One region of the Ensifer fredii genome, then DNA from elsewhere that is predicted to be linked to it. Evidence: predicted binding sites of a transcription regulator. Region 1 holds the regulator's gene; each other region holds the start of a gene.
The links. Region 1 encodes HrcA, which represses chaperone genes, less so after heat shock. Its sites were predicted from a motif close to GTTAGCACTCNCNNNNNGNGAGTGCTAAC; they were not measured.
Positions count from the first base shown of each region.

Region 2: the regulator HrcA is predicted to act here: its motif matches at 1,559-1,587, upstream of NXT3_RS17115 (co-chaperone GroES).
Region 3: the regulator HrcA is predicted to act here: its motif matches at 1,669-1,697, upstream of NXT3_RS20790 (co-chaperone GroES).

Region 1 covers NZ_CP024307.1:380,585-383,860, forward strand. Annotated here, with positions in the region: gene NXT3_RS01865 (VOC family protein) at 1-158, opposite strand, end outside; gene rph (ribonuclease PH) at 211-930, opposite strand; gene hrcA (heat-inducible transcriptional repressor HrcA) at 1,087-2,157, shown strand; gene grpE (nucleotide exchange factor GrpE) at 2,317-2,943, shown strand; gene NXT3_RS01885 (immunity protein Imm33 domain-containing protein) at 2,956-3,276, shown strand, end outside.
Region 2 covers NZ_CP024307.1:3,486,338-3,489,613, forward strand. Annotated here, with positions in the region: gene groL (chaperonin GroEL) at 1-1,068, opposite strand, end outside; gene NXT3_RS17115 (co-chaperone GroES) at 1,098-1,412, opposite strand; gene NXT3_RS17120 (Hsp20 family protein) at 1,749-2,210, shown strand; gene NXT3_RS17125 (Hsp20/alpha crystallin family protein) at 2,306-2,815, shown strand.
Region 3 covers NZ_CP024308.1:294,801-298,076, reverse strand. Annotated here, with positions in the region: gene groL (chaperonin GroEL) at 1-1,177, opposite strand, end outside; gene NXT3_RS20790 (co-chaperone GroES) at 1,207-1,521, opposite strand; gene NXT3_RS20785 (Hsp20 family protein) at 1,859-2,320, shown strand; gene NXT3_RS20780 (Hsp20/alpha crystallin family protein) at 2,417-2,926, shown strand; gene NXT3_RS32975 (NADH dehydrogenase ubiquinone Fe-S protein 4) at 2,976-3,276, shown strand, end outside.

The DNA.
Region 1 (3,276 bases):
ATCAACAGCACGCCGTCGCCGCAACGGAAGAAGACGTGGCGGTTGCCGGCCCGCGTGATTCGCGTCAGTCCGAGCACGTTGCCGTAGAATGCCTCGGCCGCATCCAGATCGTGCGCATAGAGTGCGGTTTCGAGGATGCCTTCAAGAGCCGGAGCCAATGCCAATCCTCTCTTCTGTCAGCCAAAGCGGGCGCGCGCGCCCCGCCTACCGCTAGCCGGCGATCGCCTGCTTCTGCAGCGCCACGAGCTCGGCGATGCCGTCCTTGGCGAGTTGCATCAGGCTTGCGAACTCTTCCTCGCTGAAGGGTTTTCCTTCCGCCGTTCCCTGGATCTCGACGAGACCGCCGCTGCCCGTCATGACGAAATTGGCGTCGGTTTCAGCGGCCGAGTCTTCCAGATAGTCGAGATCGACCACCGCCTGGTTGGCGAAGATGCCGCAGGAAATGGCGGCGACATGGTCCTTGAGCACCCTCTCGACCTTGATCATGTTGCGCGCTTCCATCCATTTCAGGCAGTCGTGCAGGGCAATCCAGGCGCCGGTGATCGAGGCGGTTCGGGTGCCGCCATCCGCCTGGAGCACGTCGCAGTCGATCGAAATCTGCCGCTCGCCGAGCGCCGGCAGATCGACGACGGCCCGGAGCGAACGGCCGATCAGCCGCTGGATCTCCTGTGTGCGGCCGCTCTGTCTGCCGGCGGCGGCCTCGCGTTTCATCCGCTCGCCGGTCGCCCGCGGCAGCATCCCGTATTCCGCCGTGATCCAGCCCTTGCCGCCGTTGCGCAGCCAGGCGGGGACCTTCTCTTCGAGACTCGCGGTACAGAGCACGTGCGTGTCGCCGAAGCGCACCAGACAGGACCCTTCCGCATGCTTGGAGAAATTGCGCTCGAAGGAAACCTTGCGCATTTGGTCGGTTTTTCTGCCGGATGGCCGCATCTTCAACTCCTGTGTTCTCAGCAGCCTTCTAGATCATGGCGCCCCCAAAGGGAACCGCCTGATATCGGGCCGGGACGGTGATTTTTCCCTTTTGCCATTGCCCCGGCGGATCACTATATTCTTCGGCGACACGAACGGTTGTTTGCATGGAGTGACATGGTACTGCGCAACCCTCAAAAGCAGGGGATCGCATCGACGCTGGACGAGCGCTCCGGCGAGATCTTCCGCCGCATCGTGGAAACCTATCTGGAAAGCGGCGAGCCGCTCGGTTCACGCAATCTCTCCCGCCTCCTGCCGATGTCGCTGTCGCCCGCCTCGGTGCGCAACGTGATGAGCGATCTCGAGGATCTAGGGCTCATTTATTCGCCGCATGTCAGTGCGGGCCGCTTGCCGACCCAGACAGGCCTGCGCTTCTTCGTCGATGCTTTCATGCAGGTCGGCAAGCTTTCCACCGAGGAGCGGACCTCGATCGAGCGGCAGGTGCGGCGGGACCAACCGGTCGAAAGTCTTCTCACTGAGGCAAGCCAGATGCTTTCCGGCATGTCCCGCGGCGCCGGCCTCGTCATCACCACCAAAAGCGATCCGGTGCTGAAACACGTCGAATTCATCCGGCTCGCGCCAACCAAGGCGCTTGCGGTCCTCGTCGGCGATCACGACCAGGTGGAGAACCGCATCATCGAGCTGCCGGCTGGCGTCACCAGCGCGCAGCTCACCGAGGCGGCGAACTTCGTCAATGCCCATCTTGCCGGGCAGACCATTCCGGAACTGCGCGCCCAGCTCGAAAAGGTCAAGAAGACCGTGCGCGGCGAACTCGACGCGCTGTCGCAGGACCTGGTCGAGCGCGGCCTTGCGATCTGGTCGGGCAGCGAGGGCGACGAGAAGCCGGCGCGCCTGATCGTGCGCGGACGTGCCAACCTGCTCGAGGGCCTGGAAGGAAGCGAGGACATCGAGCGGCTGCGCATGCTGTTCGACGATCTCGAAAAGAAGGACAGCCTGATCGAGCTTCTCAATCTTGCCGAAAGCGGTCCGGGCGTGCGCATCTTCATCGGCTCGGAAAACAAGCTGTTTTCGCTCTCCGGATCGTCGCTGATCGTCGCACCCTATCGCGACAGCGACGACCGGATCGTCGGCGCCGTCGGCGTCATCGGCCCGACGCGGCTCAATTACTCCCGGATCGTGCCCATGGTCGATTACACCGCCCAGCTCATGTCGCGACTGTCGCGCTGAGCGAATCCTTTTGGACGAATAGACCGATTGGACCCTTGATTTTTCGGGCTCAAACCTCGATATCGGCTTCAAATCCAGGCAACAGAACGTTCAAGCAAAGCGACTTCCGCTGGTTTGATGATGCCGAACACGCCAAAGACAAGACATTCGGAGACCGTCATGACCGACGAAACGAACAAGAACGGAGCTGAGGCCGCAGCGCCGGAAGAGGTTGCAAAGGCCGCCGCGCCGGACGCGGTGGAGAAGCCGGAGGCCGAGACTTCTGCCGCTGCGCCGGACCCGCTGGAGCTCGCCAAGGCCGAAAGTGCGGAGCTGCGCGATAAATATCTTCGCCTCGCCGCCGAGATGGACAATCTGCGCCGGCGCACCGAGCGCGAGGTGAAGGACGCCAAGTCTTATTCCGTCGCCGGCTTTGCGCGCGACATGCTGGCCGTCTCCGACAATCTGCGCCGCGCGCTGGAAGCCATTCCGGCCGAAGCAAGGGAATCCGCCGATGCCGGCCTCGCCGCGCTGATCGAAGGCGTCGAGATGACCGAGCGCTCCATGCTGGCGGCGCTCGAGCGCCACGGCGTCAAGCAGCTGGACCCGACCGGCCAGAAATTCGATCCGAACTTCCACCAGGCGATGTTCGAGGTTCCGAACACCGAGGTTCCGAACAACACGGTCGTCCAGGTTGTCCAGGCCGGCTACACGATCGGCGAGCGCGTGTTGCGCCCGGCCATGGTCGGCGTCGCCAAGGGTGGCCCGAAGGTCGCCGCCGCGGAAAGCGAGACGCCTGCCGCCTGAGGGCGGAGGAGGTTGGACCTGACCGACGCAGTCGAAAATGCGCAGAAAGAAATCTGCGCGAAATACGGCACGGCTTACTACCTTTCACCACCAGGGATGAAGGTAGGGATCGCTCTGAACGGCTGGGATGGTAAAACGCCCATAAATGGCTTGCGTCATCCGCCCGAAGGCGACACCACCGGCTGGTATATATGGGCCGGTGAAATGCTATCTGCGGACACGGATTTCTTTAAACCACTGCATGTGCGGCATTTGGCTGGTTGGTATCCTGAGATTCAGAAGTATCTTGCTTTGCCGCCCGGATGGCGATTTCTGATTAGCGGGAATTATGAG
Region 2 (3,276 bases), 860 kb from region 1:
GGTCTCCTCGATCTGCGCCTTGATCTGGGCGACGCGACCCTGGATCTCCGTCTTCGAACCAGCGCCGTCGACGATGGTCGTGTTTTCCTTCTCGACAACCACCTTCTTGGCGCGGCCGAGCATTTCGAGCGTGACGTTCTCGAGCTTGATGCCGAGATCCTCGGAGATCGCAGTACCGCCGGTCAGAATGGCGATGTCCTCGAGCATGGCCTTGCGGCGGTCGCCAAAACCAGGCGCTTTCACTGCAGCGACCTTCAGGCCGCCACGCAGCTTGTTGACGACGAGCGTGGCGAGCGCTTCACCCTCGACGTCCTCGGCGATAATCAGCAGCGGTTTGCCGGATTGAACGACAGATTCGAGAACCGGAAGCAGCGCCTGCAGATTGGACAGCTTCTTCTCGTGGATGAGCACATAGGGCTCCTCCAGCTCGACGCGCATCTTTTCGGGATTGGTCACGAAATAGGGCGAGAGGTAACCGCGGTCGAACTGCATGCCCTCCACGACTTCGAGCTCCGTGACCGCGGTCTTGGCTTCTTCGACCGTGATCACTCCTTCGTTGCCGACCTTTTCCATCGCTTCTGCGAGGAAGCGGCCAATCTCCGTGTCGCCATTGGCCGAGATGGTGCCGACCTGGGCGATCTCATCGTTTCTGGTGACTTTGCGGGCATTGCTGCGCAGCTCCTCGACCACAGCCTCCACCGCCTTGTCGACGCCACGCTTGAGGTCCATCGGGTTCATTCCCGAGGCCACGGCTTTCGCTCCCTCCTTGACGATCGCCTGGGCGAGAACCGTTGCCGTGGTGGTGCCGTCGCCGGCGATGTCACTGGTCTTTGATGCCACTTCGCGCACCATCTGGGCGCCCATGTTCTCGAACTTGTCCTCAAGCTCGATCTCCTTGGCGACGGTGACGCCGTCCTTGGTGATCCGTGGAGCGCCGAACGATTTGTCGAGCACCACATTGCGACCCTTCGGGCCCAACGTCACCTTCACCGCATTGGCGAGAATGTCGACGCCGCGAAGCATCTTCTCGCGGGCTTCCGTATGGAATCTCACTTCCTTGGCAGCCATTTTTTCTACTCCTCCAATTGGCCCGGCTCTCAGGCGGCCTTCTTCGCCGAGGCTTCGTTCTCGATCACGCCCATGACGTCGGATTCCTTCATGATCAGAAGCTCCTCACCATTGAGCTTGATTTCTGTACCGGACCATTTACCGAACAGGATGCGATCGCCGGCTTTGACGTCGAGCTCGACGAGCTTGCCGCTGTCATCGCGTGCGCCCGGGCCGACGGCGATGACCTCGCCTTCCTGCGGCTTTTCCTTCGCCGTATCGGGGATGATGATGCCGCCGGCCGTCTTTTCCTCGGCTACAATGCGGCGGACCAGGATGCGGTCATGCAGGGGACGGAACGTCATGTCGCTCACCTCGTGGACAAACAGATTTCATAGAAGCTCACCGCGCCGCATCCGGCTCGAATCCGACGCGGGACGCACGATGTTTTGGCATCGCGCCAATCGATCTGGTTTCTGATTTTTCGAGTTTCAAGAGGGCGGCGCAATTTTTTAGCACTCGATCCATGTGAGTGCTAATCCCATGAATTTATAGCTTCATTTCCCGCCACCCCCCTTGACGTAACGCGGTGGGATCCCCAACTCATTTCTGCCGACGCCCCATTGGGGTCGGCCTGGTCAGGGAGCGCCGAGCTTCTTGGCGCTTCCTCGTATCTATGTTGCTCTACGGAGGATGTAGCTATGAGAACAAGCCTCGACTTTACCCCCTTCTACAGGTCGAGCATCGGCTTCGATCGCATGTTCGATCTGCTGGAAAACGCCAGTCTGAACGCTGAAAACTGGCCGCCCTACAACATCGTGAAACTTGGCGAAGATTCCTACCGAATCGAAATCGCGGTAGCGGGATTTGCCGAAGACGACCTAACGATCACCCATGAGGCGAACATGCTCATGGTCAACGGCGCCAAGTCCAAGGATGAGGAGGCACAGTACCTCCATCAGGGGCTCGCCGTGCGGCCGTTCGCGCGTAAATTCGAACTCGCCGATCATGTCTTTGTCGAGGGCGCAAAGCTCGAAAACGGGTTGCTTGTCATTAATCTCAGGAGGGAGATCCCTGAGGAGATGAAGCCACATCGGATCACCATCCAAACCGAAGTGACCAAGCCCGCTTCGAAGCAGATCGAAGGCGACAAGGCAGCCTAAACCGGCGCGCCGCTCAAGCCTCGGCTGTTTTCGAAGGCGAGGGCCGGGAGAGAGCGCAAAAAAGGCGTGAACGAAACCGAAGAAAGGATGAAGCCATGAATGTACGTGACCTGATCCCCTGGAATCGTAGCAGCAGCCAGGTTCCAAGCGCCTTTCGCGGCGATGACCTAGATCCGTTCCTTTCGCTGCACCGCAATGTAAACCGGCTGTTTGACGACGTCTTCCGAGGTTTTGGCCAGCCCTCGTTGTTCGGTGCTGCGACGTCCTTCAATGGCTCGTGGCCGACAGTGGAGGTCGAGGAGAACGACAACGAAATCCGCGTGATAGCGGAGGTCCCGGGCATCGATCCAGACGATGTCGAGGTGCTGCTGGACGATGGTGTGCTAACGCTTCGCGGCGAGAAGAAATCGGAAACGGAGGACAAGGGCCGCCGGTTCACAGAGCGCTACTACGGGCGCTTCGAACGGCGGCTGGCTCTTGGTGGCCAGGTCGATGAGAATAAGGTCGCCGCAACGTTCAGGAACGGCCTGCTCTCGGTGACACTGCCTAAGACCGAGAAGGCGCGAGCCAACGTCAAGCGGATCAGCATCGATAAAGCCAAATAGTACCGTCGCCGCCGGCCGGGTCGATTGCCCGGCCGGCTATTCTGGTGACGACAACCTATCTCATTACGGGACGCCGTTCTCGACAGGAAAGCTCTCGTAGCGATGATCGGAAATTCGCGGAGCAGATCGGCGACAGCCAGCATCCGGCGGCTGAGGACCGGCTAAAACCAAACAGTGACCCGGTAGCACGCATCTTTCGTCCGTCACGTTCCGTGATGACGTCAGCGCGCCTCTCAAGGCGACCTTGGCTGCTGGTGTTCGAACGGAGAGACCCGCCGGTCATCGACTATCTCATCGGCTAAACCGGAGGGAGTGACACGCTGTCTCAGGTCGAACTTCCCATCCCGCGAGGCCGCCATTGCCTATGCGGAAAGACGGAAACTTAACTACATCGTCGTGGACGACAGGAGCCGCTAGTTTGAGGGGAGCAGTAACCGGCTGTGGCCGAAGCGCCGTACCTT
Region 3 (3,276 bases), on a different replicon from region 1:
TGCGTTCCTTGACTTCGACCTCGGTCGAGCCCCCCACGCGGATCACGGCAACACCGCCGGCGAGCTTGGCGAGACGCTCCTGCAGCTTCTCGCGATCATAGTCCGAGGTGGTCTCCTCGATCTGCGCCTTGATCTGGGCGACGCGACCCTGGATCTCCGTCTTCGAACCAGCGCCGTCGACGATGGTCGTGTTTTCCTTCTCGACAACCACCTTCTTGGCGCGGCCGAGCATTTCGAGCGTGACGTTCTCGAGCTTGATGCCGAGATCCTCGGAGATCGCAGTACCGCCGGTCAGAATGGCGATGTCCTCGAGCATGGCCTTGCGGCGGTCGCCAAAACCAGGCGCTTTCACTGCAGCGACCTTCAGGCCGCCACGCAGCTTGTTGACGACGAGCGTGGCGAGCGCTTCACCCTCGACGTCCTCGGCGATAATCAGCAGCGGTTTGCCGGATTGAACGACAGATTCGAGAACCGGAAGCAGCGCCTGCAGATTGGACAGCTTCTTCTCGTGGATGAGCACATAGGGCTCCTCCAGCTCGACGCGCATCTTTTCGGGATTGGTCACGAAATAGGGCGAGAGGTAACCGCGGTCGAACTGCATGCCCTCCACGACTTCGAGCTCCGTGACCGCGGTCTTGGCTTCTTCGACCGTGATCACTCCTTCGTTGCCGACCTTTTCCATCGCTTCTGCGAGGAAGCGGCCAATCTCCGTGTCGCCATTGGCCGAGATGGTGCCGACCTGGGCGATCTCATCGTTTCTGGTGACTTTGCGGGCATTGCTGCGCAGCTCCTCGACCACAGCCTCCACCGCCTTGTCGACGCCACGCTTGAGGTCCATCGGGTTCATTCCCGAGGCCACGGCTTTCGCTCCCTCCTTGACGATCGCCTGGGCGAGAACCGTTGCCGTGGTGGTGCCGTCGCCGGCGATGTCACTGGTCTTTGATGCCACTTCGCGCACCATCTGGGCGCCCATGTTCTCGAACTTGTCCTCAAGCTCGATCTCCTTGGCGACGGTGACGCCGTCCTTGGTGATCCGTGGAGCGCCGAACGATTTGTCGAGCACCACATTGCGACCCTTCGGGCCCAACGTCACCTTCACCGCATTGGCGAGAATGTCGACGCCGCGAAGCATCTTCTCGCGGGCTTCCGTATGGAATCTCACTTCCTTGGCAGCCATTTTTTCTACTCCTCCAATTGGCCCGGCTCTCAGGCGGCCTTCTTCGCCGAGGCTTCGTTCTCGATCACGCCCATGACGTCGGATTCCTTCATGATCAGAAGCTCCTCACCATTGAGCTTGATTTCTGTACCGGACCATTTACCGAACAGGATGCGATCGCCGGCTTTGACGTCGAGCTCGACGAGCTTGCCGCTGTCATCGCGTGCGCCCGGGCCGACGGCGATGACCTCGCCTTCCTGCGGCTTTTCCTTCGCCGTATCGGGGATGATGATGCCGCCGGCCGTCTTTTCCTCGGCTACAATGCGGCGGACCAGGATGCGGTCATGCAGGGGACGGAACGTCATGTCGCTCACCTCGTGGACAAACAGATTTCATAGAAGCTCCTCCGCGCCGCATCCGGCTCGAATCCGACGCGGGACGCACGATGTTTTGGCATCGCGCCAATCGATCTGGTTTCTGATTTTTCGAGTTTCAAGAGGGCGGCGCAATTTTTTAGCACTCGATCCATGTGAGTGCTAATCCCATGAATTTATAGCTTCATTTCCCGCCACCCCCCTTGACGTAACGCGGTGGGATCCCCAACTCATTTCTGCCGACGCCCCATTGGGGTCGGCCAGGTCAGGGAGCGCCGAGCTTCTTGGCGCTTCCTCGTATCTATGTTGCTCTACGGAGGATGTAGCTATGAGAACAAGCCTCGACTTTACCCCCTTCTACAGGTCGAGCATCGGCTTCGATCGCATGTTCGATCTGCTGGAAAACGCCAGTCTGAACGCTGAAAACTGGCCGCCCTACAACATCGTGAAACTTGGCGAAGATTCCTACCGAATCGAAATCGCGGTAGCGGGATTTGCCGAAGACGACCTAACGATCACCCATGAGGCGAACATGCTCATGGTCAACGGCGCCAAGTCCAAGGATGAGGAGGCACAGTACCTCCATCAGGGGCTCGCCGTGCGGCCGTTCGCGCGTAAATTCGAACTCGCCGATCATGTCTTTGTCGAGGGCGCAAAGCTCGAAAACGGGTTGCTTGTCATTAATCTCAGGAGGGAGATCCCTGAGGAGATGAAGCCACATCGGATCACCATCCAAACCGAAGTGACCAAGCCCGCTTCGAAGCAGATCGAAGGCGACAAGGCAGCCTAAACCGGCGCGCCGCTCAAGCCTCGGCTGTTTTCGAAGGCGAGGGCCGGGAGAGAGCGCAAAAAAAGGAGTGAACGAAACCGAAGAAAGGATGAAGCCATGAATGTACGTGACCTGATCCCCTGGAATCGTAGCAGCAGCCAGGTTCCAAGCGCCTTTCGCGGCGATGACCTAGATCCGTTCCTTTCGCTGCACCGCAATGTAAACCGGCTGTTTGACGACGTCTTCCGCGGCTTCGGTCAGCCATCGGCGTTCGGTGGCATGACCCCCTTCAACGGATCGTGGCCGACAGTGGAGGTCGAGGAGAACGACAACGAAATCCGCGTGATAGCGGAGGTCCCGGGCATCGATCCACACGATGTCGAGGTGCTGCTGGACGATGGTGTGCTAACGCTTCGCGGCGAGAAGAAATCGGAGACCGAGGACAAGGATCGCCGGTACACAGAGCGCTACTACGGGCGCTTCGAACGGCGGCTGGCTCTTGGTGGCCAGGTCGATGTGAACAAGGTCGCCGCAACGTTCAAAAACGGTCTGCTCGCAGTGACGCTGCCGAAGACCGACAAGGCGCGAGCCAACGTCAAGCGGATCAGCATCGATAGAGCCAAATAGTACCGCCCGCCGGCCGGGTGCCGATTGCCCGGCCGGCTATTCGACAACCATGACGGCACTCCGTTTTCGACAGGGAAAATCTGATAGCGCTGCCCGGAAGTTCGCAGAGCAGGTCAGCGACAGCCAACACCCCGCGGCTGACAAGGACCAGCCACGGGCGAGCATTGATGCGGTAGCACGCATCTTTCGCCCCTCACGTTCCGTGATGACGTCAGCGCGCCTGTCAAGGCGACCTTGGCTGCTGGTGTTCGAACGGAAAGACCCGCCGGTCATCGATCATCTCATGGGCTATACCGGCGGGAGTGACACGCTCACTCAGGTCGAACTGCGCTTCCCGTCTCGCGATGCCG